Regions from separate parts of the Rhizobium sp. CRRU65 genome, predicted to be linked through region 2. Evidence: predicted binding sites of a transcription regulator. Region 2 holds the regulator's gene; each other region holds the start of a gene.
The links. Region 2 encodes LexA, which represses DNA repair genes until DNA is damaged. Its sites were predicted from a motif close to TGTTCNNNNTGTGTTCNG; they were not measured.

Region 1: a site for LexA is predicted at 4,494-4,511, ahead of ACM5SV_RS10985 (DUF5680 domain-containing protein). Genes of this name have one in related genera too.
Region 3: a site for LexA is predicted at 5,152-5,169, ahead of ACM5SV_RS22550 (ImuA family protein). Genes of this name have one in related genera too.
Region 4: a site for LexA is predicted at 5,030-5,047, ahead of ACM5SV_RS12550 (ImuA family protein). Genes of this name have one in related genera too.

What each region holds. Positions count from the first base shown of each region.
Region 1 is NZ_JBLYZH010000004.1:402,035-409,860, reverse strand. Features, by position in the region: gene ACM5SV_RS10995 (L,D-transpeptidase family protein) at 1-747, shown strand, start outside; gene dnaE (DNA polymerase III subunit alpha) at 759-4,256, opposite strand; gene ACM5SV_RS10985 (DUF5680 domain-containing protein) at 4,762-5,226, shown strand; gene ACM5SV_RS10980 (ABC transporter ATP-binding protein) at 5,500-6,183, opposite strand; gene ACM5SV_RS10975 (lipoprotein-releasing ABC transporter permease subunit) at 6,198-7,502, opposite strand; gene proS (proline--tRNA ligase) at 7,518-7,826, opposite strand, start outside.
Region 2 is NZ_JBLYZH010000008.1:250,017-257,842, reverse strand. Features, by position in the region: gene ACM5SV_RS18895 (pyruvate dehydrogenase complex E1 component subunit beta) at 1-624, opposite strand, end outside; gene pdhA (pyruvate dehydrogenase (acetyl-transferring) E1 component subunit alpha) at 640-1,686, opposite strand; gene ACM5SV_RS18885 (FtsB family cell division protein) at 1,832-2,152, opposite strand; gene eno (phosphopyruvate hydratase) at 2,290-3,564, opposite strand; gene kdsA (3-deoxy-8-phosphooctulonate synthase) at 3,702-4,547, opposite strand; gene ACM5SV_RS18870 (VOC family protein) at 4,544-5,440, opposite strand; gene lexA (transcriptional repressor LexA) at 5,639-6,358, shown strand; gene ACM5SV_RS18860 (ComEC/Rec2 family competence protein) at 6,339-7,826, opposite strand, start outside.
Region 3 is NZ_JBLYZH010000011.1:221,232-229,057, reverse strand. Features, by position in the region: gene ACM5SV_RS22560 (error-prone DNA polymerase) at 1-2,918, opposite strand, end outside; gene ACM5SV_RS22555 (Y-family DNA polymerase) at 2,915-4,426, opposite strand; gene ACM5SV_RS22550 (ImuA family protein) at 4,347-5,105, opposite strand; gene ACM5SV_RS22545 (hypothetical protein) at 5,279-5,542, shown strand; gene dinB (DNA polymerase IV) at 5,546-6,637, shown strand; gene mauJ (methylamine utilization protein MauJ) at 6,886-7,826, opposite strand, start outside.
Region 4 is NZ_JBLYZH010000005.1:206,485-214,310, reverse strand. Features, by position in the region: gene glf (UDP-galactopyranose mutase) at 1-1,099, opposite strand, end outside; gene ACM5SV_RS12565 (glycosyltransferase) at 1,165-2,331, opposite strand; gene ACM5SV_RS12560 (PQQ-dependent sugar dehydrogenase) at 2,562-4,139, opposite strand; gene ACM5SV_RS12555 (DUF2231 domain-containing protein) at 4,139-4,576, opposite strand; gene ACM5SV_RS12550 (ImuA family protein) at 5,094-5,852, shown strand; gene ACM5SV_RS12545 (Y-family DNA polymerase) at 5,773-7,284, shown strand; gene ACM5SV_RS12540 (error-prone DNA polymerase) at 7,281-7,826, shown strand, end outside.

The sequences.
Region 1 (7,826 bases), on a different contig from region 2:
CGGCCCTCGATGCTCGACAGCCCCGAGAAGCCGGTGCAGGTGGCGATGAACGATACCGCTGCGATGCCGATGCCGGCAGTGCAGCCGATTGCAGCGACAGAACCAGAGCCGCCGTCCGAGCCGATCAGCATGCTCGTCACGCGCCGGACGCTGCGCGAGACGGTGATCGACATCCAAACCCTGCTCAACCAGCTCGGCTTTTCCGCCGGCAGTCCGGACGGCTTGCTCGGTCCGTCGACGGTGCAGGCGATCAAGGCTTTCAAGACGCTGCGGCCGGCGGAATTTGCCGCCGACAGGAGCCTGGTTTCCGACACGCTCCTCAGAGAAGCCTATGCCGCGGCTGGCAAGGGAGAGCCGCCCAACGGCGTTATCATGGTGCGGCAGTCCTTCAAGCCGATCTTCGAAGCGCCGGTGACGATCGCCGATCCGGGACTGGCGCTCGGCACACATTTCTTCACGCTGCATGCAGTCGATGAAAAGGCCGGCACCGCCGACTGGCTCGGCATCACGCTCGAGAACAATCTCTCCCGAGAAACGATGAAGCGGCTCGGCATCACCAATCAGGAAAGCTCGATCATTACAGGCAAGCCGATCGCCCGTTCGCTCAGCCGGATTACCATCCCCGATGAGACCCGCCGCAGGATCGACGCCCTCATCGCGCCCGGCTCGACGCTGACGATCTCCGATACAGGCCTCGGCCGGGAAACCGGCGAAGGCACGGATTTCATCACAATCACCCGCGGGTGACGCGGGGCTGATCAAACCAGTTCGACGTCGACGACGCCGGGGGCGGCACGAAGGGCGGCGGCGATCTCCGGCGTGATGCGGTATTTCTCCGACAGCGCCACTTCCACCTCGCGTTTGCCATCCTCCTTGATGACGATGAAGGAAACGAGGCCGTCGCCCTTGGCGTTCAGATGGCCGGCAACCATCCGCAGCGGTCCGGAATCGCGGACATAGACGCGCAGCGCCTTCTGCATCTGCAGCGACTTTTCCTCCAGCGACTGGATCGTCTGGATGCGCAGGCCGATGCCCTCCGGCCGCTCCTCGCCTGTCGCGGTCAGCACGAAGGATTTTCCCGACTCGAGAACGTCGCGATACTGGTTCAGCATTTCCGAAAACAGCACCGCTTCGAACTGGCCCGAAGAATCGGAGAAGACGATGATGCCCATCTTGTTGCCGGTGCGGGTTTTGCGCTCCTGCTTCGAGATGACGGTACCGGCAAGGCGCGCATTGGCCGCGCCCTGTTTGATGGCGGCGGAAAATTCGGCAAAGGTCTGCACCCGCATCTTCTGCAGGATGTTGTTGTAGGAATCGAGCGGGTGGGCCGTCAGATAGAAGCCCAGCACCTGGAATTCCTTGAGCAGCCGCTCGGAGGGGAGCCAGGGCGAGAACGGCGGCAGGGAGATCTTCTCAGGCCCCGACGTCAGCGTGCTGCCGAAAATGTCCGACTGGCCGCTCAGCTTGTTCTCCTGGGCACGCTGGGCATAACCGAGAACACGGTCGAGGCCGGCTGCCAGCTGGGCGCGGTCCATGTCGAAACAATCGAAGGCGCCGGCATAGATCAGGCTTTCGAGCACGCGACGATTGACCTGACGCGGATCGATGCGCAGGCAGAAATCCTCAATGCTGGCAAAGGGCTTGTCGCCGCGCACCTCGACGATATGGTCGACGGCGGATTCGCCGACACCCTTGAGGGCGGCGAGCGCGTAATAGATGCGGTTGTCGCCGGTCTCGAAATGGCGGAAGGAGCTCTGCACCGAGGGTGCGATCACCTCGATGCCGAGGCGCTTGGCATCCTGGCGGAAATCATTGACTTTTTCGGTGTTGGACATGTCGAGCGTCATCGAAGCGGCGAGGAATTCGACCGGGTAATGCGCCTTCATGTAGGCCGTCTGGTAGGAGACGATGGCATAGGCGGCGGCATGCGACTTGTTGAAGCCGTAATTGGCGAACTTCGCCAGCAGTTCGAAGATATTGTCGGCCTGCGGCTTCGATACGCCATTCCTAACGGCGCCAACGACGAAGCGTTCGCGCTGCTGGTCCATCTCAGCCTTGATCTTCTTACCCATGGCGCGACGCAGAAGGTCGGCTTCCCCCAGCGAATAGCCTGATAGTACCTGGGCGATCTGCATCACCTGTTCCTGATAAACGATGACGCCCTGGGTTTCCTTGAGCAGGTGGTCGATCATCGGATGGATCGATTCCAGCTCTTCGTCGCCGTGCTTGCGGGCATTGTAGGTCGGGATGTTCTCCATCGGGCCGGGACGATAGAGCGCCACCAGCGCGATGATGTCCTCGATGCAGTCCGGCTTCATGCCGATCAGCGCCTTGCGCATGCCGGCACTTTCCACCTGGAACACGCCGACCGTCTCGCCGCGCGACAGCATCTCGTAGGTCTTCTTGTCGTCGAGAGGAATGGCCGCGAGATCAACCTTGACGCCGAGCTTGGCGACGAAATCGACGGCGACCTTCAGCACCGTTAGCGTCTTCAGGCCGAGGAAGTCGAATTTGACCAAGCCCGCCTGCTCGACCCATTTCATGTTGAACTGGGTGACCGGCATATCGGAGCGCGGATCGCGATACATCGGCACCAGCTTGGAAAGCGGCCGGTCGCCGATGACGATACCGGCGGCGTGAGTCGAGGCGTGGCGGTAAAGCCCCTCGATCTTCTGGGCGATATCGAGCAGGCGCGCGACAACAGGTTCCTTCGCCGCCTCCTCCTGCAGCTTCGGCTCCTCCTCGATCGCTTTGGACAGCGGGGTCGGATTAGCCGGGTTGTTCGGTACGAGTTTGCAGATCTTGTCGACCTGGCCATAGGGCATTTCCAGCACACGGCCGACGTCACGAAGGGCGGCGCGCGCCTGCAGCGAACCGAAAGTGATGATCTGCGCCACCTGCTCGCGGCCATACTTGGCCTGGACGTAGCGGATCACCTCTTCGCGGCGGTCCTGGCAGAAATCGATGTCGAAGTCCGGCATCGAGACGCGTTCCGGATTGAGGAAGCGCTCGAAGAGCAGCGAAAAACGCAAGGGATCGACGTCGGTGATCGTCAAGGCATAGGCGACCAGCGACCCGGCGCCCGAACCACGGCCGGGACCGACCGGAATGTCATGCTGCTTGGCCCATTTGATGAAGTCGGCAACGATCAGGAAGTAACCGGGAAACCGCATGCGCTCGATGACGCTAAGCTCGAAATCCAGCCGTTCGCGATAGTCCTTTTCCTCGTAACCCGCCGACATGCCGAGCGTTGCAAGCCGCATGTCCAGCCCTTCGACCGCCTGGCGGCGCAGCTCGCTCGCCTCGGCGCGTTCGGCCTCCTCGGCATCGTCGGTCGCACCGGTGAAGCGTGGCAGGATCGGCTTTCTGGTCTTCAGCACGAAGGAGCAGCGCGTGGCGATCTCGATCGTATTTTCCAGCGCTTCCGGCAGGTCGGCGAAGAGCTTGACCATCTCGGCCCGGCTCTTCAGATAGTGATCCGGCGTCAGGCGAAAGCGGCTGTCGTCGGAGACGATGGCGTTGTGCGCGACCGCCATTAGCGCATCATGGGCGTCGTAATCGTCGCGGGTCGGAAAGAAGGCCTCGTTGGTCGCAACCAGCGGCAGGTCGTGGGCATAGGCGAGCCCGATAATCTTCTGCTCGTGCCGCTTGTCATAGGTGCCGTGCCGCTGCAGCTCGACATAGAGCCTGTCGCCGAAGAGACGCTTCAGCGTGAGCAGCCGGGCTTCCGCCTGAGCGGGATGGCCTTCCTTGATGGCCACGTCGACCGGCCCGGTCAGCGCGCCGGTCAATGCGATCAGCCCTTCCGTGCCTGCCTCCTCCAGCCAGGAGGCACTGATATGAACGGCCTGGTTGCTTTCGCCGCCGAGATAGGCCCGACTGACGAGATCGACCAGCCGTTCGTAACCGGCATCCGTCGCAGCGAGAAGAACGATCGCCGGCAGCTTGACCAGGGCCTGCTGGCCGCCGCGCTTTTCCGTTTCCAACCCGTCTCCCATGTCGATCGAGACCTGGCAGCCGATAATCGGCTGCAGGCCTTCCTCCATCGCCTTCTGGGAGAATTCGAGGGCGACGAACAGATTGTTGGTGTCGGTAATTGCAATCGCCGGCTGGCTGTCGCCGGTCGCCTTATAGAGGATCTTCTTCAGCGGCAGAGCGCCCTCGAGAAGCGAATAGGCGGAATGGACCCTCAGGTGGATGAAACCCGGCGTACCGCCGATCGCCTCACCCGTTGAACCCTTTGCCGTATCCGCCATGACATGCCTTCCCAATCACCCGAATGAATCGGACGCATTGTCGGCATAGAGGGCGATGATGTCCAGAAGAAGTCCCGCGTCCGGACCGCATGATTGCCATGCGGTTCCCCTGAAAACTTTAGAGCGCCATGACGATGAGCGAGAAGCTGGCAACGAACATTGCGATGGAGGTGAATGCTGCGATATCACGGATCATGTCAGTCATCGGGCTCTCCTTTACTCGTTATGTTTTCAATTTGTTCCATGTATGTTCTATTGTCAACAGGAATCTTTTCCTCCTTTCTTGTGTTTGAACATCCCAGGAAATAGGCGACGAATCGGCTAGAGGGCCGGCGATCGAGGTGATCGGCAGCAGCCTTGCCCTTTCCCGATCCGCCGCTGATCGGTCATGGTGCTCAGGCGGCAGCCCTCCTCAGAGCGACTCCACTACTCCCGGCCTATGTTCACTTTCTGTTCTTTACATGCCAGGGATTATTTGCCAACATCGGGCCGAGAGGAGAATGACATGCTCGATATTGCGATGCTGAACGAATTCATCGTGGAGGCGAAGGCTACGACCTATGTGGGCGGCGGCGCGGCGCGCGCGCCCTGCCGGCCGAGCTCCCACGATATCGGTTACGAACGCGGCGACTGGCGCTATCTCGACAGCTATTTCGGCGGCACGGATTTCGCCGGACAGGAAGTGGTGTGGCTTGCCGACGAGCCCGTCTGGGCGATGAATTATTTTGGCTGCGTCATTGCGCCTGATCTCATCGACGGCGCAGCAGCCGGGACGGTGATCAAGACAGCACTTTCGGCGATGTATCGAGAGGGGCGGTTTCTTGGCGGAATGGAATTCGACCATCCGCTCGGCCGCTATATCGACCGCAGCGAAGGCAGCTGCGAGCGGTTCAGCGGCAGTGAATGCATCATGGTCGATGGCCAGAAGGCCTATATGCTCGACTACCGCGGCGGACTGGTTATCCCCTGATCGTGGCCCACTGCTGTCCTGTTAAGTGCATAATGTCCCGCCAGGAGGTCGGCGAGATCAGCCACTCGTCCGGCTGCCGCCACCTTTCTCCCCGTAAACGGGGCGAAGAGGATATGCCGCGACCCTTCAGTTCCTCGCCAATCTCTCGCATGGCACGTCCCCTCGCCCCATTTACGGGGTCCGAAAGACGGGGCGAGGCCAGTGGCTCGACCCCGGTAGGTTAGTTCTGAGGGGCAATCATCGGCGTCAACCTGACAGCCATGGACCGCAGTCTCAGAAATCGACGATCTTGCCGTCAGAGATCGTCACACGCCGATCCATGCGGCGGGCGAGCTCGTGGTTATGGGTAGCGATAAGGGCAGCAAGGCCCGACTGGCGCACCAGCGCTTCCAGCGCCTCGAACACGTAGCTTGCCGTTTCCGGGTCGAGATTGCCGGTCGGCTCGTCGGCAAGAAGCAGGGTCGGCGCATTGGCGACGGCACGGGCAATCGCAACGCGCTGCTGCTCGCCGCCGGAAAGCTCGCCGGGGCGATGCGAGCCACGATGGCCGATGCGCATGTAGTCGAGAAGCTGGCCGGCCCGCTCTCCGGCTTCCTTCCAGGAAAGCCCGGCGATCAGCTGCGGCATCATGATATTTTCGAGTGCCGAAAATTCCGGCAGCAGGTGGTGGAACTGGTAGACGAAGCCGATTTCGCTGCGGCGGATGGCGGTGCGTTTCTCATCGCTCAAGCCGTCGCAGGCATGGCCGTTGATGTTGACTTCACCGCCGTCCGGATGCTCCAGCAGGCCGGCGATATGCAGCAGTGTCGACTTGCCGGTGCCGGAAGGGGCGACGAGAGCGACAGTCTCCCCTTTCGATATCGAAAAATCTGCGCCCTTCAGGATCGAGAGCAGCGTATCGCCCTGCCCGTAATGGCGCTCGACGCCGGTAAGCTTGAGAACGACGTTGCGTTTCATGAAGGCGGCATTCCTTATTCGTAGCGCAGGGCCTGCACCGGATCGAGCCTGGAGGCACGCCAGGCCGGGAAGATGGTCGCGATGAAGGAGAGCGTCAGCGCCATGGCAACGATCGAGATCGTTTCGCTGAGATCCATCTCGGCGGGCAGCTGGCTGAGGAAATAGACCTGCGGATTGAAGAGCACGGTGCCTGAAATCCAGGAGAAGAACTGGCGGACGGATTCGATGTTGACGCAGACGAGAACGCCGAGCAGCACACCGGCAACGGTGCCGACGATGCCGATCGCCGCGCCGGTCATGAAGAAGATGCGCATGATTGCGCCGGCGCTGGCACCCATGGTGCGCAGGATGGCGATATCGCTGCCCTTGTCCTTCACCAGCATGATGAGGCCGGAGATGATGTTCAGCGCCGCGACGAGCACGATCAGCGTCAGGATCATGAACATGACGTTGCGCTCGACCTGCAGCGCCGAGAAGAAGGTCTGGTTGCGCTGGCGCCAGTCGGTGATGGCGATCTGGCGGCCGGCCGCCTCCTCCACCTTGGGCCGCAGATTGTCGATATCGTCAGGGTGATCGACGAACAGCTCGATCGACTGCACCAGTCCCTCGGCATTGAAATAGAGCTGCGCTTCCTCGAGCGGCATGAAGATGATCGAGGAGTCATATTCCGACATGCCGATCTCGAAGAGGCCGGAGATCTTGTAGGATTTGATGCGAGGGCTGACGCCCATCGGCGTAATGTCGCCATCCGGTGACGTCAGCGTAATGAGGTCGCCGACGCGCAGACCGAGCTGATCGGCCATGCGGGTGCCGATCAGCACACCCTGGCCGGAGGCATAACCCACCATGTCGCCTGATTTGATGTTGTCAGAGATCGTCTTAAGCTTGGTCAGGTCCTCGGCGCGGGCGCCGCGCACCAGAGCGCCGGTGCTGCCGCCGGCCTGGGCCGAAGCGAGCACCTGACCTTCCACCAAGGGGAGCGCCATCTTGACGCCCGGCACCGCGGCGAGCTTGCTGCTGAGGACAGGATAATCGGTGAAGGGGCCGTCGACCGGCTGGACGATCATGTGGCCGTTAATGCCGAGGATGCGCGAGACGAGCTCGGTTCGGAAGCCGTTCATGACGGCCATGACGATGATCAGTGTCGCAACGCCCAGCATGATGCCGACGAAGGAGAAGCCGGCGATCACCGAGATGAAGGCCTCCTTGCGACGGGCGCGCAGATAACGCCACGCCACGAGGCGTTCGAAGGTGGAAAATGGCTTGCCAGCCGGACCCAAGCCGGATTTTGAACTCCGGTCCACTGCTGCGTCTGCCATTTCGCCTCCGTTTCCTTAAGCCACGAACCGGTTGATCGCCGCTTCGATGGTCATCGTTTCGCGGGCGCCGGTCTTGCGGTCCTTCACTTCAACTTCGCCGTTGGCGACCGCGCGCGGGCCGGCGATGATCTGGACGGGCACACCGATCAGGTCGGCGGTCGCGAATTTCGTACCGGCCCGATCATCGGTATCGTCGTAGAGCACATCCTTGCCGGCCTTGGTCAGCGCGGCATAGATCAGCTCGCAAGTATCGTCACAGGCCTGATCGCCCGCCTTCATGTTGATCACAACGATATCGAAGGGAGCGACCGATGCCGGCCAGAT
Region 2 (7,826 bases):
GGCCATGGCGGCACCAACGCCGACGCCGGCAAAGCCATGCTCGGTGATCGGCGTATCGACGACGCGGCGGGGGCCGAATTCCTGCAGCAGCCCTTGCGTGACCTTGTAGGCGCCCTGATATTCGGCGACTTCCTCGCCCATGACGAAGACGTTTTCGTCGGCGCGCATTTCCTCGGCCATGGCGTCGCGGAGCGCTTCGCGCACGGTCGTCGACACCATTTCGGTGCCGGCCGGGATTTCGGGGTCATTCGGAACGACGGCCTTCGGCTCGGCCGGAAGGGGTGCTGAGGCGGAACCGGTGTTGGTCGGCTTCTCTTCCTGGGCAACTTCGGGCGCAGCAGCAGCGGCCGGCTTGGCGGCGGAAATGTCCGAGGCCGATTCGCCGTCCTGCAGGAGAACGGCGATCTTGGTGTTGACCTTGACGCCTTCGGTGCCGGCATCGACGAGCAGCTTGCCGATGATCCCTTCATCGACGGCTTCGACTTCCATCGTCGCCTTGTCGGTTTCGATTTCGGCAATCACGTCGCCGGAGGTGACCTTGTCACCTTCCTGCTTCAGCCATTTGGACAGTGTGCCTTCTTCCATGGTCGGAGAGAGGGCGGGCATGAGGATATCGATAGGCATGGGTTCCCTCCCCGATTAGAGCAGAATGTCGGTATAGAGCTCGGATGCATCCGGCTCCGGATCGGCCTGGGCGAAATCGGCGCTATCGGCGACGATGTCGCGAACATCCTTGTCGATCGCCTTCAGATCGTCTTCGGAAGCCCAGCCCTTTTCGACGAGGCGTGCCTTGACCTGTTCGATCGGGTCATGCTCGGAGCGCATCTTCTGCACTTCGTCCTTGGAGCGATACTTCGCCGGGTCGGACATCGAGTGACCGCGATAACGATAGGTCAGCATTTCGAGAATGATCGGTCCCTTGCCGGAACGGCAATGCTCGAGCGCCTCGTCGGCGGCCGCCTTAACGGCGCGGACGTCCATGCCATCGACCTGAATGCCGGGGATGCCGAAACCGGATCCGCGAAGCGAGTAATTCGACTGCGCGGTGGCGCGGGCAGTCGATGTGCCCATGGCGTAACGGTTGTTCTCGACGATGTAGACGATCGGCAGCTTCCAGAGAGCAGCCATGTTGAAGCTCTCGTAGACCTGGCCCTGGTTGGCAGCGCCGTCGCCGAAATAGGCGATGGAGACATTGTCATTGCCGCGGTAGCGGTTTGCGAAGGCAAGACCCGTTCCGAGCGAGACCTGGGCGCCGACGATGCCGTGACCGCCGTAGAAATGCTTCTCTTTCGAGAACATGTGCATCGAGCCGCCCTTGCCGTGGGAATAGCCGCTGCGGCGCCCGGTCAGTTCCGCCATGACGCCACGCGCTTCCATGCCGGTTGCCAGCATATGACCGTGGTCGCGATAGGCGGTGATGACCTGGTCGCCATCCTTCTGCGCCATCTGCATGCCGACGACGACAGCTTCCTGACCGATGTAGAGGTGACAAAAGCCGCCGATGAAGCCCATGCCGTAAAGCTGGCCGGCCTTCTCCTCGAAACGGCGGATCAGCAGCATCTCGCGATAGGCCTTCAGCTCTTCATTGCGATCGAAGTCGGCTACCGGGCCTCCATTCGATGCTTTGGCTGCCGGTTTTGCTGCAGTTTTGCGGCTGGAAACGGTCGCGGTCTTTCGCGGCGCCATTCAACCCTCCCTATGGGTTTGTCGTTTCTTGGTGGCGCGTACCATAGGGAAGAAATATGAGCACAGCAATGCCATAATTGCATGGCTCGTATTCGGCGCTAAATTATTGGAAAAACAATGAAAATTCCAATTAACCTGTTTCCGGTTAATTGGAATAATGGTTGAATACGACGATCTCGTCGGCGCGCGACATGTTGAGCTGATAACGCGCTTTTTCGTCCAACATATCTTTATCGAGCGACCCGTCACTCAAGAGCGCGACCTGATTTTCCAGATGTTCGCGCTTCGCCTTCAAGATCGCAAGCTCTTTTTCACGCGCGACACGCTGATGCTCGAACGTCTCCGTTGCGCGCAGGCCGTAATCGCCATGGATGCAATGATAACCGAAATAGGAGAGGAAGGCGACCGTCATGGCCGGAATGACGAAGCGACCGATCTTTCTCTTCTTATGATGCTTTGTCCACATACACGCATGCTCTTGAACGCATTACCAATTCGTTCAATCTAGCGCGCAGAGATTAACCGTTCGTTGACTCTAAAAAACGGGCAATAAAAAACCCGCGCCGGAAAGGCGCGGGTCAAGTCATTGAACATCAGATCCGATCAGCCGCGAATGATCGACCGGCCGGCATACTGGGCCTGCGGGCCGAGGCCCTCTTCGATACGGATCAGCTGATTGTACTTGGCAAGACGGTCGGAGCGCGACAGCGAGCCGGTCTTGATCTGACCGCAGTTGGTGGCGACCGCGAGATCGGCGATGGTCGAATCTTCGGTCTCGCCGGAGCGGTGGGACATGACGGCGGTATAGGCCGCCTTGTGCGCCGTGTTGACGGCATCAAGCGTCTCCGTCAGCGTGCCGATCTGGTTGACCTTGACCAGGATCGAGTTGGCGACGCCCATGCGGATACCGTCGCGAAGACGGGCGGAGTTGGTGACGAAGAGATCATCGCCGACGAGCTGGGTCTTCTTGCCGGCCAGGTCGGTCAGCGTCTTCCAGCCATCCCAGTCGTCTTCGGCCATGCCGTCCTCGATCGAGATGATCGGATACTTGGCGGCGAGTTCGGCCAGATATTCGGCCATGGCGCCCGATTCCAGCGTGCGGCCTTCCCCTTCGAGAACGTATTTGCCGTCCTTGAAGAATTCCGTCGAGGCGCAGTCGAGGCCGAGGCACATGTCGTCGCCCGGCTTGTAGCCGGCTTTCTCGATCGACTTCATGATGAAGTCGAGAGCTCCCGGCGCGCTCTTCAGGCCCGGTGCGAAACCGCCTTCATCGCCGACATTGGTGTTATGGCCCTGTGCGGCAAGTTCCTTGCGCAGCGTATGGAAGACTTCCGAACCCATGCGCACGGCTTCGGCGATCGAATCGGCGCCGACCGGCAGGATCATGAATTCCTGGAAATCGATCGGGTTGTCGGCATGGGCACCACCATTGATGATGTTCATCATCGGCACTGGCAGCAGGCTGGCGGAAGCACCGCCGACATAGCGGTAGAGCGGCAGGCCGGATGCCTGGGCGGCAGCCTTGGCGACGGCGAGCGACACGCCAAGGATGGCGTTGGCGCCGAGACGCGACTTGTTCGGCGTGCCGTCCAGCTCGATCATGATGTTGTCGATCTGGATCTGGTTTTCGGCGTCGATGCCGCCGATCGCGTCGAAGATCTCGGTGTTGGCGGCTTCGACCGCCTTTTCGACGCCCTTGCCCAGGTAGCGCTTGCCGCCGTCACGCAGTTCGACCGCCTCATGCGCGCCCGTCGAGGCGCCCGAGGGAACGGCCGCGCGGCCCATGCTGCCATCTTCGAGATAGACATCGACTTCGACGGTGGGGTTGCCACGGCTATCGAGAATCTCGCGGGCGATGATATCGGTGATTGCAGTCATGGGTTCTTCCTGCTCGGTGGGTGATAAATGGTTCGAAACCTGTCTTAGTCGAAGGCGTGCAAATTACAATGCTGCAATAGCCTTCGGACCAGCGTTCGGATGTGGCCTATAGCACGATCATGTCAGACTGTTGAACGTCAAGCCTTGGCGACCGCATCGAAGGCGAGCAGCTTTTCGAGAAGCCGCGGCATGTCCTTGAGATAGACCATGTTCGGGCCGTCGGAAGGGGCATTGTCGGGGTCCTGATGGGTTTCGACGAAGACGCCGGCAATGCCGGCAGCCACCGCTGCGCGCGCCAGTGTTTCCACGAATTCCCGCTGACCGCCGGAGGATTCGCCCTGCCCGCCCGGCTGCGCCACGGAATGGGTCGCATCGAAGATAACGGGCGCACCCATCGCCGCCATGATCGGCAGCGAGCGCATGTCGGAGACCAGCGTATTGTAGCCGAATGAGGCGCCGCGCTCGCACAGCAGCACGTTCGGATTGCCGCTGGCATTGAGCTTCTTAAGGACGTTCTTCATATCCCAGGGAGCGAGGAACTGGCCCTTCTTGACATTGACGACGCGGCCGGTCTTGGCGGCGGCGATGAGAAGGTCGGTCTGGCGGCAGAGGAAGGCCGGGATCTGCAGGACGTCGACGATCTTTGCCACCTCCGCGCATTGCTCGGCGGTATGAACGTCGGTCAGGACGGGAAAACCGAATTCCTTCTTGAGGTCGGCAAAGACCTCCATGCCCTTCTCGATCCCGATACCGCGTTCGGCCGACAGCGAGGTCCGGTTCGCCTTGTCGAAGGAGCTCTTGTAGACGAGGCCGATGCCGAGCTTTCCGCAAAGCTCCTTCAGCGTGCCGGCAACCATGAAGGCGTGGTCGCGGCTCTCCATCTGGCAGGGACCGGCAATCAGCGACAGGCGGCCGGTATTGGAAAAGGTGACCTGGCCTTGGCCTTCGCCGACCCTGACTTCGGAATTCGTATCAGTGCTCATCGTGTTTCCTCGAAGGCGAAGAGCGTGCCCTGCCCGGGCGCGGGCTTCACCAGAATGCGATTGTTCTTGCGCGTGTATGTCACCCCGTTAGCAGCCAAATGCGCTTCTGTCACGGCAAGATCGGCGACAGCGAAGAGGATTGCCCGGCCGCGCAGGCCGCGATCTGCGGATGAGTCGGCGATGTCGAAATAGGCCTCCAGCCCTTCCCGCGTCATCAGGCTGATTTTCGCATTCGATGCCGCGATATTGGCGCCGAAACCGGTTTTCTCGACTGCCGATTGCGCCACGGCAAGGCTGACGAAGGCTGCGAAGGCGGCAGCATCAGGCGCGCAAAGCGCTATCTCGACTATGCCGGTCACGCCATTGGCATGCGTCTCCAGCGCGGCGCGCTCGGCCGGTAGCGGATTGACGCGCTCGACGGTGAAAAGCAGGAGATCCGGCGCGCGCAGGTCGGCGGCGAAAGCCAGCTTGAAGCCGGCAATCGTCTCGGAACCGTCCGGCATCGTCATCGGCCGGGTGAACTGCAGCATCTCGCCGGCGCTCGATCCGTTGCCGACGAAATTCTGATGATCGATGCCGGCATCCTTGCTGCCGAAAGCCAGCCCCGAAAGCCCCTCCTCGCCACAGCGGAAACGGAAGGCCTGGTTGCGGGCAGTGAAGACATTGCCTTGGCGCGCCGATGCCTCGCTCTCCTCGACGCTCGCAATCCCGAGTGGCTCCAGATAGGTCTTGTCGGCAAAAAAGACGCAGGCGTTTTCCGTTCCGAAGGGATGGCGCGCATCGGCGGCAACGGTGAAGCCGAGCTTGCCGAGCCTCTCGCGCGCCAGATCGATATTGACGACCGGCAGCACGACATGATCCAGCGGGTGCGGTTTGGCGGAATGCTCGTTCATCATATCCCTCCTGGAAACGGCAAGAGATGTGCGACGGCGCGCCCCTCAATACAAGAGATGTGTCCCAATCCGGCGAATGAAAATAAAAATCTCAACGAGTTGGCGCCAAGTTTTACGGAAATTTAGCTACTTGCGGAACACATATGGAACATATAGTGTCTGTTCTGGATTTGTTTCAATCACGAGGTCACAACGTCGATGCTCACGCGCAAACAACAGGAGCTTCTCCTTTTCATTCACGAGCGCATGAAAGAATCCGGCGTTCCACCGTCTTTCGACGAAATGAAGGATGCTCTGGACCTCGCCTCGAAGTCCGGGATTCATCGCTTGATTACAGCGCTAGAGGAGCGAGGCTTCATTCGCCGCCTACCGAACCGCGCCCGCGCGCTCGAGGTCATCAAGCTTCCGGAGGCCTACAGCCCCAGCATCCAGCCGCGGCGCGGCTTTTCGCCGAGCGTCATCGAAGGCAGCCTGGGCAAACCTCAGCCGGTCGCCGCCCCTGCTCCCGCAAAACCCGTCGCCGACAACGGCAACTCGGTTTCCGTGCCGGTCATGGGCAGAATCGCCGCCGGTGTGCCGATCTCGGCGATCCAGAACAACACCCACGACATCGCCGTTCCGGCCGACATGCTCGGCTCCGGTGAACATTATGCGCTCGAGGTCAAGGGCGATTCGATGATCGACGCCGGCATCTTCGACGGCGACACCGTGATCATCCGCAATGGCAGCACCGCAAGTCCTGGCGACATTGTTGTTGCACTCGTCGATGACGAAGAAGCGACACTCAAGCGCTTCCGCCGCAAGGGCGCCTCGATCGCACTGGAAGCGGCCAACCCGGCTTACGAGACCCGGATTTTCGGACCAGACCGTGTTAAGGTGCAGGGCAAACTCGTCGGCCTCATTCGCCGCTATCACTGACATCGGTTAGGCCGGATTCGGTAAAGCTGTTGCTGCGCCAGTCAAAGGCGCGATGGCGCATCCATGGTCGCGACAATGCGTCAAATGCGGTTGCCACCTCCAGGCCGGCGTCCGCGAAGCGCAACTCGATGGATCCGGTCCTGCGCAGCGTCTCGCCGGTGAAGAGCGTCGCACCTGAGCGGCAGCTGTTGAAACGCAGGCGGACCGACGTCACGATGATATCGGCCGCGTCGCATGCCGGGCCGAGATAGGCGGCATTGTCGATGACAGCAACCACACGACCATTGCCAAGCCTTGATGCGCACCAGGCCCTCTTGACGCAGGAAAAGCGGTTTGCTTCACCGGCCGCTGCGGCCGCCCGCATCGCTGTCCTCGCTTCGTTCTGCTGATCGCGGGAAAGCTTGACGCGGCGGTCTTCTCCTACCTGCGGGATAGCAGGACCATCCAGCATCTTCGGCGGATCATGTCTCGGCAGGACCAGGGCTCTCTGCCACTGGTCGAAGATGAAATCCGGTGGTCTTTCACGGTTGGAAGCCATTGCTGCCGCTTCGACCACCGCGACGAGACTGCCATCCTCCGAAATCACCAGATCCGGCGGCCGGGGAACCGGTAGAAGCAACAGGATGAGCGTTGCGACCGCGATGATTGATGTGCCGATATGGCGCAGCCGGGTGCGGAGCAGCGTCAGCAGCAGAAAGCCTGCCACGGCGACCGCGAAATACCAGGCGGGCAAGCGGCCGACGTCGATATTGCCATCCCAGCCGGACACCGTCTTTGCGACCGCGATCACCAGATCGAGGCCGAATCCGACGACCTTCCAGGGCAAAACATCCAGACCGAAAGGCATGAGCAGCATCGCCAGCAAGCCGGCCGGCATGACGATGAAGGAGATGATCGGCATCGTCGCGAGGTTTGCCGGCAGGCCGTAGGCGGTCAGGCGATGAAAATGCTCGATCGAAAACAGCGCGGTGGAAAAACCGCCGATCAGCGAAGTCAGGAAGACGCCGCCGAAGAAACCGGCAACCGTAACGACGGGCCTGATGATAGGTAGCTTCAGAAAGGCGTTTTCGCGGACGCGCCGGTCCTTCCACAACTGATAGCCCGAGACCAGCGCCAATGTCGCGGCAAAGGACATCTGGAAGCTCGGACCTAAGACCTCGGACGGTGAAATGAGGATGATGACGAGGGCGGAAAGCGCGACATTGCGCAGGCTGATCGACGGCCGGTCGAAGAAGACGGCAATCAACATGATGGCCATCATGATGAAAGCGCGCTCGGCAGAGACCGCAAAGCCCGAAATCAGGAAATAGGCAGTAACGGCGATGAGCGCGCCGGCGGCAGCGATCTTCTTCGTCGGGTAGGCCTCAGCGATACCGGCAAAGATGCTGAGCAGCATCCGAAAGCCGACGAAGAAGATGCCGGCCGACAGCGCCATGTTGAGACCGGAGATGGCGATGATATGAGCCAG
Region 3 (7,826 bases), on a different contig from region 2:
TCGTCCTCGATGGTGATGAACATCACGCCTTTTGCCGATCCGGGCTTCTGCCTGACCAGAACAAGGCCCGCGGTCATCAGCCAGCGGCCGTCGCGAGCGTTCATCGCTTCCGAGCACGTGACGATGTTCTTCTTCTGCAGATCCTTCCGCAGGAAGGCGAGCGGATGCTCGCGTAGCGTCAGCCCCGTGTGGCTGTAGTCGGCGATGACATTGTGCCCGTCGGTCATCTGCCGGAGTGCGACTTCCGGTTCCTGCTGCTCCGCGATCGTTTTCATCTCGCGTTCGGCAGCGGCAGCGAACAGTGGTAGCGGCTCGTCGCGTAACGCCTTGATTGCCCAAATGGCATCACGTCTTTCGAGCTTCAGAGACGGCAGGTAGGCATCGGCATCGGCGAGCTGCTTCAGAGCCTCGGACGGGACGCCGGAACGCCGCCACATGTCATCGATACTCTCGAATTCCATGTTCATCCGGGCGGCGACAATGCGGGCGGCGTCGGCGACCGCCAGTCCCTTGACCATCCGCATTCCGAGACGGACGGCATGGTGGTCGCCGTTGCCGACGCGTTCGAGCGTGCAATCCCAGCGAGATCGGTTCACGCACAGTGGGAGAACTTGCACGCCGTGGTTCTTGGCACATCCGACGATCTGCGCCGGAGCGTAGAAGCCCATGGGCTGGGAATTCAGGAGCGCCGCGCAGAATGCATCCGGATAATGGCACTTCACGAAGCTGGAGGCGTAGGCGATGAGAGCGAACGAGGCCGCATGGCTTTCGGGGAAGCCATAGGATCCGAATCCCTCGAGCTGTGAGAAGGTCTTCTCTGCGAACTCTGCGGTGTAGCCATTCTTGACCATCCCGGATACCAGCTTGTCCTTGAACCTCGATACGCCGCCCGTGAACTTGAATGTTGCCATGCTCTTCCGGAGCTGGTCGGCCTCCCCGCCCGTGAACCCGGCGCAGACCATGGCGACGCGCATCGCGCTCTCCTGGAAGAGTGGCACTCCGAGCGTCTTCCCGAGAACGGCCTCCAGTTCCGGTGTCGGGTATTCGATCTTTTCCTTGCCTTCACGGCGGCGGAGATAGGGATGCACCATGTCGCCTTGGATTGGCCCCGGCCGCACGATAGCGACCTGGACAACGAGATCGTAGAACGTCTGCGGCCGGAGCCTCGGCAGCATCGACATCTGCGCCCGGGATTCGATCTGGAACGTGCCCAAGGTGTCGGCCTTCCGTATCATCGCGTACGTCGCCGCATCCTCCTGCTCGATCTTCGCGAGATCGAGATCTTCGTGCTTGTGCTCGCGGATGAGGTTGAATGCCTTCGACATGCAGGTGAGCATGCCCAAGGCCAATACATCGACCTTCATGAACTTCAGCGCCTCGACGTCGTCCTTATCCCATTCGATGATCTGCCGATCTTTCATGCTGGCAGGTTCGATCGGCACGAGATCGTCCAATCTGTCGTGGGTAAGGACGAAGCCGCCAGGATGCTGGCCGAGATGTCTCGGCGCACCCATGAGCTGCTGAGCCAGCTTCAGCGTGAGTACGAGACGGCGGTCTTCAGGGTTGAGGTTCAGCTCGCGGACGTTCCGATCCGAAACCTCCTCCGACCATGACCACATTCCCGACGACAGGGCCTTGATCACGTCCTCGGGCAGTCCGAGCGCCTTGCCGACATCCCGGATCGCACCCTTCGCCCGATACCGGGTGACCGTCGCACAGAGAGCGGCCTTCTCGCGCGTGTAGGTCTTGTAGATCCATTGGATGACCTCCTCGCGCCGCTCGTGCTCGAAATCGACGTCGATATCCGGCGGCTCGTCTCGTTCCTGCGAAACGAAGCGCTCGAACAGGAGATCGTTCGTGCTCGGGTCGATGCTGGTGATGCCGAGAATGTAGCAGACGGCCGAATTCGCCGCAGATCCGCGGCCTTGGCAAAGGATGCCGTGGCTCCGGGCATACTTGACGATGCTGAAGACCGTGAGGAAATACGGCGCGTACTTCATCTTCTGGATGAGATCGAGCTCGTGACGGACGGTTTTCAGCACATCTGGTGGCAGGCCTTCCGGATACCGGTTCGGGATGCATTCCCACAGATAGTGCTCCAAGGACTCCTGCGCCGACTTGCCCGGGACGATAGCCTCCTCCGGATACTGATAAGTCAGCTCCTCCAAGGAGAACTTGCAGCGGTTCACGATCTCCATCGTCCGCGACAGCGCCTCCGGGTATCGCGGAAACAGACGCTCCATTTCCTCGGGAGGCTTGAGAAACCGATCTGCGTGTCGCTCGCGCTCGAAACCGACCGTGTCGATCGTCGTATTGTGCCGGATGCAGGTCACGACGTCCTGAAGCTGCCGCCTGCCTGGCTCGTGGAATAACACGTCGTTCGTGACGACCGTCTTCACCCTGAATTTCGTCGCCATATTCGACAGGTCATGTAGCCGCAACTGATCGTTCGGGCGCCGTCGGAGACAGAGCGAGAGATATGCCCGGTCGCCGAATATCGCCGCCATCTTCCTGAGCTGGACCGCACATCTCTCGTCGGGCAGATCCGGTGCAAGGATGCCAATCATGCCGTCGGAATACGCAACGACATCATTCAGGTGAAGGATGCAGTTGTTCTTGCCGCCTCGGGACTTACCCAGCGTGATGAGGCGTGTCAGCCGGGAGTAAGCCGCGCGGTCGGTGGGGTAGACGAGGATCGACATCCCGTCCTGCAAATCGAGGCGACAGCCGACGACAAGCCGGATCCCGGTCGACCGCGAGGCTTCCAGCGCCCGAACAATCCCTGCGAGCGAATTTCTGTCGACGACGCCGATGGCTTCGATCCCCAGCATCTTGGCGGTCTCGAACAGTTCCTGCGCCGAACTCGCACCCCGCAGGAACGAAAAATGTGTCGTGACCTGCAGCTCCGCGTATCTCATGCGAAGACCCCGTGCACGAACCATTTATGGCTGCCTGTTTCCGTATCCACGCCGTCGCCGGACCGGAAGATCCAGAGCCGCTCACCGCCCTCGTCCTCGATCACGAAATAGTCGCGGACCGCCGCCATCTCGGAGTTGCGTTCCCACCATTCGCCGAAAATCCGCTCTGGCCCATCGGCGTTCTTCACCTTCCGGCGCTTGCCCCGCCACATGATCCAGACGGGCGGATGGTCTGGCAGCAGCGCCATCACTTCGACCTGCTCTGGCCGCGCAAGCAGGCGGACGGGCCGACGCCAGTGATTGACCCAGGCAGCCTCTATCGGATCAGATGCGGCACCGATCCTCTGGACCGAACGCTCGGGAACGTCGGAAGCAACGGGCGCGACGCGATAGACGCGTTGGCCACGGTTGCCGTAGATGTCGATTAGCGGCGTGAGGTCCACGACCTCGTCTTCGACCAGCGACGACGACTTCTGGGCTTCCTCCAGCGGCTCCGCCATGACCGCCACTAACGTCATCTTCTCGATACCGAAGCCGTGTTCGATCTTCTCGGTTCTGTCTTTGAATAGCTTCGTCAGCCAGGCGACATCGCGCGCGGGTTTGGCGGTCCCGGCGCGGATCGCTTGCCGGGTGCCGTCGACCGTCTCGACAATAAGGTCGGCGCGACGGACGCCGAGACCCCTTCTCTGCAGCTCATCGACAAGCTGGACGACCAGTCGGGCGACATACTTGTTGATGGTCTCCGCGGCGCCGATGGGCTCGGCGAACGCCCTGCTGACTTCGACAAGCTCGGCTGTGCGGATGGGATCGATAGGCTCCGGTGTGCGGCCGAACATCTGGTCGAGGCGGCGGCCGACTTCCGGCCCGAAGCGGAGCGTCAGCGGGGCGCGTGGCGTTTTGGCGAGTTCGCCGATGGTCTTGAAGCCGAGCGTCCGCAGATCGCCGACGATCTTCTCTGGAAGGCGCAGAAGGGAGAGCGGCAGCTTCTCGACCGCCCGAACGGTCTCGCCTCTCGGAACAATGACGGTCTCGCGGTTGATTGCTCTGGCGCACGCGTTGGCGGCGCCCCATGTCTCGGCGATCGCAACCCGCGCCGTCAGGCCCTTGGCGCGGAAGCGGTTGGCGATGCTCGTCAACATCCGCTCCTCGCCGCCCTGCAGATGGTCCGCACCCTCCGTGTCCATGACGATGCCGTCCGGCGGGTCGACAGCGACGATCGGCGAATACTGGCTCAGCGCCCACATGGTGATGCGATCGAGCGCCGCTTCATCAGCGGCGGCATCGGCGTCGATCATCCGGAGACCCTGGAAGAGCGCCTGCGCCTTGGCGGCCGGCATGCCCACATGAACGCCAGCCTTTCTGGCCGCGGGATCGACGGCCGACACCCAGCGTTTGGAACCGCTCTTCGAAATGACGGCGATCGCCTCCTCAACAGGAATGGCGGGATCGGCCCGCCTGATCCTGTCCGTCGGCAGATCGGGAAAATATATCGATACGACCCTCGGCATCGCAGGCTCCTACTTCGAACTCGGCGCACTCACCCGCTTTCACCCTCATCAGTTCAAGAAACCACCTCGCCCGCCCGACGCCTGGAACGGGCAGTTCCTCGCTTGGAATGACGCTCACTCTCCATCGCGTGGTCGCGGCAGTCGGCTGGCCAAAGTCGCTGGCCTCGGTCTGCCGTCGCCACCGCCGTACTACGAGCGCCATCGTGCCGGTCTTCTCGGCAGCAAGCTGCAGTCGCCGGGAGGCCGCCATCGGCAGGCGGACGATCTCGCCAATCACCGCGCCGAGACCGCCGTATGAGAGGCCCTCCTCCATGTTCGCAAGGACGTCCTCCTCCTTGTCGGACTCGACGAAGACGACCCGGTTCGGATGCAGACCCGCCTGCGCCAGGGCGGGGAAGAACAGGTCGGGACGTGTCAGGCACCACACGACCTTGCCTTGAGTGCGAGCGGCTATCCCGGCCACGAACAGGGCGGCCGCCGCCCCATCCACGGTACCCGCCCCGCCGCCAGCGCACTCGTGCAGCGCCCCATAGGCCAACCCGCCGCCCGGAAGCCGCTCGTCGATCTGCGCCACGCCGAAAGGCAAAACGCCTCGCTTGCGCTGACTGGCGCTTTCGAGGTGCGCGATCTGCTCGCGCAGGCCGTCGAGGACGGCGTTTGGGGCAACGGCTGGGTTCATGATCTCCTTCGACGGCAACCCGTTTTCAGCTTGAGTAACAGCAATATGTTCTGTATTTGTTCTTAAGGCGTAAATGAGTCAATGCGCACATGACCCGCTGAAGTTGAGCACGAGTGCAACGCAGAAAAATCGGCAGCGGATTCAATCGGATGGCGAGGAAGGAATATTTTCAGATGCGCCGAACGCGGCCTTTGGACGATGGGGTTCCGAGACTGAAGGATCACAAGGTCCCGGTGGTCGAACTCATCTGCCGTGTCTGCGATCGCCATTGCGCGCATGAGCGCAGGCTGTTGGTGAAAGCGTTTGGCGCAAGCGTCAGCTTCGCGGAAATCCGCCGGCGCATGGCTATGGGCTGCGAGCGGATGCAGACGCCCAAGGGTGACAAGTGTGGGGCACACTTCCCATGTTTGGGTAATGGCCTCGCTGACGGAAGCTAGATGATGACAGACGAAGACAACCGCGAGCGGCCGCGCAAGATCGTGCATGTCGACATGGACGCCTTCTACGCATCGGTCGAGCAGCGCGACAATCCGGAGCTGCGAGGCGTGCCGGTTGCCGTCGGCAGTCCTGCTGCCCGAGGGGTGGTGGCGGCCGCCAGCTACGAGGCACGCAAATTCGGCGTCCATTCCGCCATGCCTTCGGTGACCGCCCAGCGGAAATGCCCGGACCTCATCTTCGTCAAGCCGCGCTTTGATGTTTACAAAGCCGTGTCGTTGCAGATCCGAGCGATCTTCGCCGAATACACGCCGATGATCGAGCCGTTGTCACTCGACGAGGCCTATCTCGACGTCACTGAAAATCTCAAAGGAATGGAGATCGCGACGGAGATCGCCGCGGAAATCCGCGCGAGGATCAAGGCGGCGACGGGGCTCAACGCGTCGGCGGGTATCTCGTACAATAAGTTCCTGGCCAAGATGGCCAGCGACCTCAACAAGCCGAACGGCCAGGCCGTCATCACCCCGAAGAACGGCCCCGCCTTCGTCGAACAGCTTCCCGTCAAGAAATTCCATGGCGTGGGACCGGCAACGGCCGAGAAGATGCATCGGCTCGGGATCGAAACGGGCGCGGACCTGAAGGAGAAAACGCTCGACTTCCTCGTTGAACATTTCGGGAAGTCTGGACCGTATTTCTATGGGATCGCCCGCGGCATCGACAATCGCCAAGTCAAGCCGGACCGGGTGCGGAAATCAGTCGGCGCAGAAGACACATTCGCGGAGGACATCCATTCCTATGAACCCGCGCGCGAAGGGCTTCAGCCATTAATAGCGAAAGTCTGGGGATACTGCGAGGCCAATGAGATCGGCGCCAAGACGGTGACGCTCAAGGTCAAATATGCCGACTTCAGCCAGATCACCCGCAGCAAGACCGTTACCGCACCTCTGCCGGCGATCGCCGAACTTGAAGACGTGGTCGATATACTTCTCGCGCCAATCTTCCCGCCGCGAAAAGGCATACGCCTGCTTGGCGTGTCGCTGTCTTCGCTGGAACGGCGGAAATCTGAAGCAATGCCGCAGTTGCGGCTGGCGCTTTAGACGCCGAGGAATGGCTGGAAGGGATACTACGCGACAGTGTGAGAAACGAACACTCCAGCTCTATGGAAGCCATCGAACCAAAATTCCCCAAAAAGGGCCGACGGCGGTCTTGACCGCTTTGCGCCCCCATGGCGGTCAATCGATCACGCTCCGTCCGAACGCAAAAGCGGTCATAGTCACGACAGTCCGTCGAAAATTGCCAGTGGGTGATACCCGGCTCGCGAACGACGCTAAAGCTAACAATTACACTACTCGGCTGAACCCTCTGCTTGTTCTCGGTTCGCAATCAACTTGTCCCACGCCGCGAGCTCGGCAATATGACCATCAAGGTCTGCCATCATATTTAAGGGAATGAATGCATCCACCCGAGAGATGAGCTTGCCTGTATCGGCATGCCAGATTTGAATTTCGCCGTTGCCGAAATAATCCCAGATGAAGCGACATCGTTCTTTGCCATTCCGCGCGACCGCGGCGCTGCCGTCATCGTTTAGATTGAAGCTGCGGTTTAGGTCGAATTCCAGCCGCTCTTCCGCGAAGTTCAGCCAGAATATCAGCTCAGCTAGGCCGTCACCACTTCGATAAACGAGTTCGACTCGCTGATTATTCAGACCCACGTGCACCGGCATCATCCCCTCAAGCAATGGAAACGGCTCACTGCGCCGGAGTCGGAAATTAATCAGCGGTAGCTCGATGTTCGCTTGGATGTCGTCGGGTTCCGCGGCAAGACTGGCTTCGATGACGGCGGCGGGAAGAATGCTTTTCCAGCCGCCTAGCTCGTACAAATGCTCTTTCCAGGCTTTATGGCTCGTCTGGATGCCAAGATGGCTTTCGATCGCCAACACGGCCAGCGCCTCAATTATCGGCAGTTCCGCTTCTAGTCGTCGTGTATCGCGGGGATCGTCAGGATTGATAATCGGGTCATGCTTGGCGTGCGCAATTGCGTGACGCCCCGATTCCCTAAGATGCTGTCCGATGTCGCCTTGAACTGTCGCTTTCAACTCGTCGAGAGCGTCCTTAGCGCGGCGGCCATCGAGCCTATCAATGTTTTCGGTGACCCAAGCACCCCGGACCTTGCCATCAGGGATGGCTGTTTCAAGCGCCCGGAAGAAGGACAGGAACGAGTAGCCGGGGTGATTTAGTCCGCGGCCTTCACGCATGAGCGCCAACGCAAGCTTGCCAGACGCGGTTC
Region 4 (7,826 bases), on a different contig from region 2:
AGGATGATCGGGCTAAAATTTCATCGACGGCTTGCAGCCATGTCTGATCATTGCGGGAAATGTGAAGAGCAGCATCGCAGGCCTCCGCAAAGGCTTGTGGGTCATTGGCCAGGAAGACGCCTGGCACATCGCCATACCCGCGGACCACGTCGACAATCTTGGTTCCGACGATCGGCCGGCCCGCGGCGAGGTATTCAGGAGTTTTCGTCGGACTGATAAATCGGGTGGCATCGTTCAGCGCAAATGGCATAAGCGTCGCCTCCCAACCCGAAAGGTAGGCCGGCAGATCGCCATAGGCTTTCTGACCGAGATAGTGGATGTTGGCTGCTCGCGGTAAATCATCCGGTGAAATCTTCACGATCGGCCCGAGGAAGATGAAGGAATAGCCGGGCCGCGCCGCAGCCGCGCTTTCGATCAGATCCAGATCGAGCCGCTCGTCGATGACGCCGTAGTAGCCAAGGCGTGGATGAGGAATATCGACTTGGTCCCAGGGTTCCGGCAAGGCGTTCCGCGCCGTGCGGAAGTGATGGCTATCGACGCCGGATGGAAATGGGTGGATGTTGTCGTGCTGGTCACGTTTCGCTTCATACAGGCTTATGCCGCCAGTGAAGACGACGTCGGCGGCGGCAATCAACGTCTGTTCGGAGGCCTTGAGGTTGGCGGGCGCGAACTTGAAGTTCGCCAATTCGTCCATGCAGTCGTAGACCACCGCCACCGCATCGACATGCCGGGCGAAAGCAAACATCAACGGGGTGTAGAACCAAAGGATCGGGCGCTTTCCGCCATACAGCGTGATGAGTTCGTCAAGCAGTTTGCCAAGAGCGGCTTCACGCTCGGCCTCGCTCCACCCATTTGGAATGCGCGGACGGACCGCCTTGACGCTTGTCCCCTCGAACGGATGGATCTCCAGATAGGCAAGAGGATGGTCGGTCGGGATGAATTCCTCAAAGAAGAACACTGGGCGCTCCCGCGAGAATCGCTGCATCAGATGCTGGGGCCTCTGGAGCACAAAATCCCATCGAAGATGCGAGAAGCAAATGAGCGGAGCGTCTTGCGGCAAACCGCAGCCGGACAACGGCACAGAACTCAGCAGGTTCATCAAACACCTCGCAACCACGATGGCCCCCGAACCTGCGATTGCGGCGAATGTTCCAATCAATTTGGCTAAGTTATCTCGATAAGGCTCTTGAGCGTCCGGAGGCTATGCGGCCATGTCCAGTTATCCAAGACGACCTGACGTGGATCGAAGCTTTGCAGCCCTCCAAGCATGTCGCGGATACCCGCGTGAAATTCATCGGCCGAGGCAGCGCGCCCCGTCTTCGGCGTGATGTATTGCAGTCCGCAGCTCAGCTCACTGTTTGCAAGAACGGGTATTCCAGCCAGCATATACTCCGTCAAAATGGCCGGCGCGCCATCATCGACGCCGCAAACGACGCCGATCCGGGCCTGGTTCATAAGCCTGTTCACTTCGGCAAATGGTACACCGGGCGGATCGATGAAAGCGACGTCGATGCCGAGTGCTCCTGCGTGCCGGCGTAGCGCTTCCATCATCTCGCCATAGCCGCAGACGCACAATGCACGCAGCGAACGGGGCAGTTGGCTCAGCGCGTTGAACAGAATGTCATGCCGCTTGTAAGCCTGAGCAGCAGCGACGTAGATCACGTCATAGATCTTTTCCAGACCCAGAGGCCTGAACGTTACCTCAGAAGCAAACTCCGGTCCAATCGGCATAACGGCGATGGGCTTGTCGGGATATAAATCGCGCACTGCTTCCGACTGCCACGCGGCGCCGGTGAGAATAAGGTCGAAATGGCGGCTCACCTCAGATGGCACGCGCAACGCCGGTGCGTCGATCGAATTGTAAATTTTGAAACTGTCGGGGCAGGCCAGCAATATGTCTTCGCTGACGCCAAGGCCCCATACGCACAAGATCGACGGTGGTCCGAAAGCCTCGATATGGCCCAGCATATCATTTGATGCGAATGGCGCTTCAGGCCCATTCATCTGAAACGACCGGCGCGTCAAGAACGGGCTGCCATCGGGCCGATGCATCTTTGGCGATGCACCACGGCTGTGGGTCCAAATTTCGGCGCGGTCGGCAAGGCCTCCTTTGAGAGCTGCAAGAGGGAGCCGCTCGATGTAGCCCCCCACGACCTCGACGTTCTGTTTCGGGGTGACGGTCATCTCTGGGAGAGGCCCGCGATTTCCCGACAACCATTGGTGCCGAAACCAGGCTATCGTCTCGAATTGGGCGTCGCGCCAATCGCCGTCCTGGAAGTCGCTGATGACAACTATTCGGCGTGGTATGTTTGGTGCTTGCATCGCAACCATTTTCGTTGAAGTCCCGCGTTGGAAGCCGATCTAAGTTTGCATCTCATTTGCCGTGAACCCCTCACTTAAATGCGCCTTCGCCCCATGTTGAACATGCGGCGGCTAACGATCGCCGATAGAAAAGCGCGCGGAAATGGCCACTGCGCGATGGTGACCTCAGGAAATTTCTTGATGTCGGCCAGTCACCACGAAAACATGGCGAGAAGTGATTTAAACCCGACAAAATCTCTTCATGGACCACCTGCAGGGGCGATCTGCATTTGCGCAGGCTGGGATTTATCCGCTTGTCCGGGAAGGGGTTTCTGGTCGGTCGGGCGTTCATCTGCCGGGGCTGCCGGCATCTGTGATTGAGGGGTCGAACCCGTCCTTTCGGTTCCGATGCCAGGATTCATATCGGCGGTCCCGCCCGCCGTCGCATCAGTCGAGACTTGCCGATTTGCCGAAACCTGGTCCGTGCCGATGGGCTGCGGCGTAATCTTGCCGTCGGACGAAGCAACGCGCCAGACGGTGTTGCCGGCGTCATCTGCGACGAGCAGAGCTCCCGTCCCGTCGATCCCGACTCCGACCGGCCGTCCCTTCGCTTGGTCGTCCTGGATAAAGCCCGTGACGACGTCCTGCGCCTTGCCGGATGGCTTCCCGGCCTCGAATGGTACGTACACCACCTTGTAGCCATTGAAGCTGTCCCGGTTCCAGCTGCCGTGCTCTCCGATGAAGGCGCCATTGGCGTAGGCGGCCGGCAGCGCTGAATTCATCGAGAAGGCCAATCCAAGGGCCGCGACATGGCTCGACAGGGCATAATCCGGTGGCGTCGCCCTTTCGACCATGTCCGGACGCGGCGGATGCACGCGCGCATCGACATGGTTGCCGTAATAGCTCCAGGGCCAGCCGTAGAAGCCGCCTTCCTTAACCGAGGTCATGTAATCGGGAACGAGGTTCGGACCGAGTTCGTCGCGCTCATTGACGACCGTCCAGAGCGAACCTGTCTCAGGGTTGAAGGCGAGGCCGTTCGGATTGCGCAGACCTGAGGCGAAGACGCGCGCCGCGCCGGTGCGCCGGTCGACCTGCCAGATCGCTGCACGGCCCTTTTCTGCTTCAAGCCCATTCTCGACGACATTGGAATTCGAGCCGACCGAAACGTAGAGCATCTGCCCATCGGGGCTGAGCGCCAGATCCTTGGTCCAATGATGATTGATCGGACCACCGGGCAGGGGCGTGATGGTTTTCGGTTGGGCGGTGATTTCATTCTGCCCAAGTTCATAGGGGTAGGCGAGAATGGCGGACGTCGAGGCGACATAGAGCGTGTTGTCGACCCAGGCGACGCCGAACGGCGAATCGAGTTTCTTCAGCAGATCGTGCCTCTCATCCACCTTGCCGTCGCGGTTGGCGTCACGCAGCAGTGTGATGATGTTGCTTTCCTTCTGCTCGCCGCCGTCGCCATGAGCGATGGACATGATCCAGCCTCTGATCAAATCCTTCGGCCGGGAGGCCGGTTCGCCTGACGGGCCACGCGCCTGAACTACCAGTACGTCGCCGTTCGGCAAGGTGTGGACTGTCCTTGGATTGGCGAGGTCCTTGGCATAAGCAGTGACCGTCAAACCGTTCGGTGCGGCCGGCGTCTCACCATCCTTCCAGCCAACGACCTCCGCTACCTTCAGATCAGGCAGCAGGGAAGGGGCTGGATCTGGGAGCACGGGGTTCGGTCCGATCTGCTGAGAGATGTCAAAATCTCCGCTCTGGGCGTAAGCCGCAAGACCGACGCCGACAGATATCGACAGAACCGAAGCGCCGAGAATCTGGGACTTCTTCATCATATCCTCCAGGCCAGTCTGGCATATTTGCGGGCGGAAATTGCCGCGGCCACCAGGCACAAGACAAAGGTGACGGCCGAAAGCATCAGTCCGTATGGGACGACGGCCGTCCATCCATCGCCGGCATGGATAAGGTTGTTGGCAAAGGCGAGGCTCAGTATGATTAGATAGAGGAGGGCGGACAGGAACGGCGGCCGTAAAGGGCGCGTGCGGCGACGCATCAGATCCATCAATCCGGCCAGAATCGCAAGCGAGCCCAACATAAGCCCAGCGAACAGCAACCATGCAGAGAAATTCTGCCACATCAGATTGCCGGTCTGCCAGAAAGCGATATCGGTCGCAAGCGCGAGCGTGAAGCAGACGAAGGGAAACGGGACAAAGAGCGACTGAAGCGGATAGGCGGCCGAGTCTCGATTGCTTGTAGAAGATATAGCCATGGATGCTCCGTGAAACTGAGAGCTGGGAGATGCCTATCCAACCCGCGGCGAGAGCATATGGTTCCGTTACGGTGCGTGCTGCACGAACTGCCCGCCTGAAAGAGCATGGTCGGCCCCAGCAGAGAGCGAAGAAGAAAGTGCTCCTTAGCCAGCCGGGTTGCAGCTCAGCCGACTTGTTCGATGGAGAGCGGGCCGGGCGGCAGGGCTCGATCAGCGACTTGGCCGAGAAGGCCGGATCGAGCCAATCGGCCCAGGCGTCCCGTTCGAGAATAACAGTTTGCCGGTCGTGATATGGCGCAATGTCTGGCCTGAACTCCATCGTCCACAAGCGGCGTTCGGCGCCTCCGAAAATATTCCTTCCTCATCATCCGATTGAATCCGCTGTCGATTTTTCTGCGTCGCACTCGTGCTCAACTTCAGCGCGTCATATGCGCGTTGACTCATTTACGTCTTGAGAACAGATACAGAACATATTGCTGTTACTCAAGCTGAAAACGGGTTGCCGTTAAAGGAGATCATGAACTCAGCCGTCGCCCCAATCGCTATCCTCGACGGTCTGCGCGAGCAGATAGCGCACCTGGAAAGCGCCAGTCGGCGCAGGCGAGGCGTTTTGCCTTTCGGCGTGGCCCAGATCGACGGGCGGCTTCCGGGCGGCGGATTGGCCCATGGGGCGCTGCACGAATGCGCTGGCGGCGGGGCCGGCACCGTCGATGGCGCGGCCGCCGCCCTGTTCGTGGCCGGCATTGCCGCGCGTACGAAAGGCAAGATCGTCTGGTGCCTGACACGTCCCGATCTGTTCTTCCCGGCCCTGGCGCAGGCGGGGCTGCATCCGAACCGGGTGGTCTTCGTCGAGTCCGACAAGGAAGAGGACGTCCTTGCCAACATGGAGGCGGGCCTCTCGTACGGCGGGCTCGGCGCGGTGATTGGCGAGATCGTCCGCCTGCCGATGGCGGCGTCGCGCCGGCTGCAACTTGCCGCCGAGAAGACCGGCACGATGGCGCTCGCGGTGCGGCGGTGGCGACGGCAGACCGAGGCCAGCGACTTCGGGCAGCCGACGGCCGCGACCACGCGCTGGAGGGTGAGCGTCATTCCGAGTGAGGAGCTGCCGGTTCCAGGCGTCGGGCGGGCGAGGTGGTTTTTGGAACTGATGAGGGTGAAAGCGGGTGAGTGTGCCGAGTTCGAAGTAGGAGCCTGCGATGCCAAGGGTCGTATCGATATTTTTTCCCGATCTGTCGACCGACAGGATCAGGCGGGCCGATCCCGCCATTCCCGTTGAGCAGCCGATCGCCGTCATTTCGAAGAGCGGATCCAAGCGCTGGGTCTCGGCCGCCGACGCCGCGGCCAGGAAGGCCGGACTCCACGTCGGCATGCCGGCCGCCAGGGCGCAGGCGATCCTCCAGGGCCTGCGGATGATCGACGCCGATCCGGCCGCCGATGCCGTGGCGCTCGAGCGCGTCACCATGTGGGCGCTGACGCAGTATTCGCCGATCGTCGCCGTCGACGCGCTGGACGGCATGGTCATCGATACGGAGGGCGCCGACCATCTGCAGGGCGGCGAGGAGCGCATGTTGACGAGCATCGCCAATCGGTTTCGCGCCAAGGGCCTGACGGCACGGGTCGCCATTGCAGACACATGGGGCGCGGCTCACGCATGTGCCCGCGCCATCAATCGCGAAACTGTCATCGTCCCGAGTGGAGAGACCATCCGGGCGGTCGAGCGACTTCCGATCTCTCTGCTGCGGCTACCCGAGAAGATCGTGGGCGATCTGCGCATGCTCGGCTTCCGGACTATCGGCGAGCTCTCGGCGACGCCGCGCGCTCCCTTGGCGCTTCGCTTCGGCCCGGAGATTGGACGGCGTCTCGACCAGATGTTCGGTCGCGTCCGCGAACCAATAGATCCGATCCGTAGCCCAGAACTCGTCGAGGTCGTTCGATCGTTCGCCGAACCGATCGGTGCAGCGGAAACGATCGACAAGTATGTCGGCCGGCTGATTGTTCAGCTCGTCGCTGAACTCCAACGGAAGGGTCTTGGCGTCCGCCGGACCGATCTTATCGTCGACAAGGTCGATGGGACCAGGCAGGCGATCAGAGCGGGAACCGCCAAGCCGGTGCGAGACATCGCCTGGTTGACGAAACTGTTCCGCGACCGGACGCAGACGATCGAGCCGGGTTTCGGGATCGAAAGGCTGACCCTCGTCGCCGTGATGTCGGAACCGCTTGAAGAGAAGCAGAAGGCGTCCTCGCTTGTCGACGACGAGGATGCCGACATCACACCGCTGATCGACGTCCTCGGCAACCGAGGCCAGCGCGTCTACCGGGTCGCGCCGGTCGCCTCCGACGTCCCGGAGCGCAGCGTCCAGCGTATCGCCGCGGTCGGCGAGGACGCGACGGAAGATTGGGTCCACCATTGGCGACGGCCGGTGCGGCTGTTTGCGCGTCCGGATCGGATCGAGGCGATAGCCCTGCTGCCGGATCATCCGCCGGCCAGCATCACCTGGCGCGGTAAGCGTCATCGCGTCAAGCGTGCGGACGGTCCGGAACGGGTCTTCGGCGAATGGTGGAAGCGCGACAGCGAATTCGAGGCTGTGCGCGACTACTTCGTCATCGAAAACGAGAGCGGGGAACGATACTGGATCTTTCGCTCCGGCGACGGCATCGATCCCGAAACAGGTTCCCACAAGTGGTTCATACACGGGATATTCGGATGAGATACGCCGAGCTCCAGGTCACGACGCATTTCAGCTTCCTTCGTGGCGCGTCCTCCGCCGACGAGCTCTTTTCTACCGCCAGGGAACTGGCCATCGAGGCTCTCGGCGTTGTCGATCGCAACAGCCTGGCAGGGGTCGTCCGGGCGCTCGAGGCGTCGCGCGCGACAGGCGTCCGTCTCGTTGTTGGGTGTCGGCTGGATCTGCAGGAGGGCATGTCGATTCTCCTTTATCCCACGGACCGCGGCGCCTATTCGCGGCTCACCCGGCTCCTCACGCTTGGCAAGGGCAGGGGCGGCAAGGCGAACTGCATCTTGAACCTCGACGATGTCGCTCTCTACTCCGAGGGGCTGCTTGCAATCCTTGTGCCCGACCTAGCTGACGAGACCTGCGCCGTCCAACTTCGCAAGATGGCCGAGATATTCGAGGACCGAGCATATGTCTCGCTTTGCCTCCGGCGGCGTCCGAACGACCAGTTGAGGCTGCACGAATTGTCGAACATGGCGATGAGGCACCGCGTGCGAACAGTCGTCACCAACGACGTC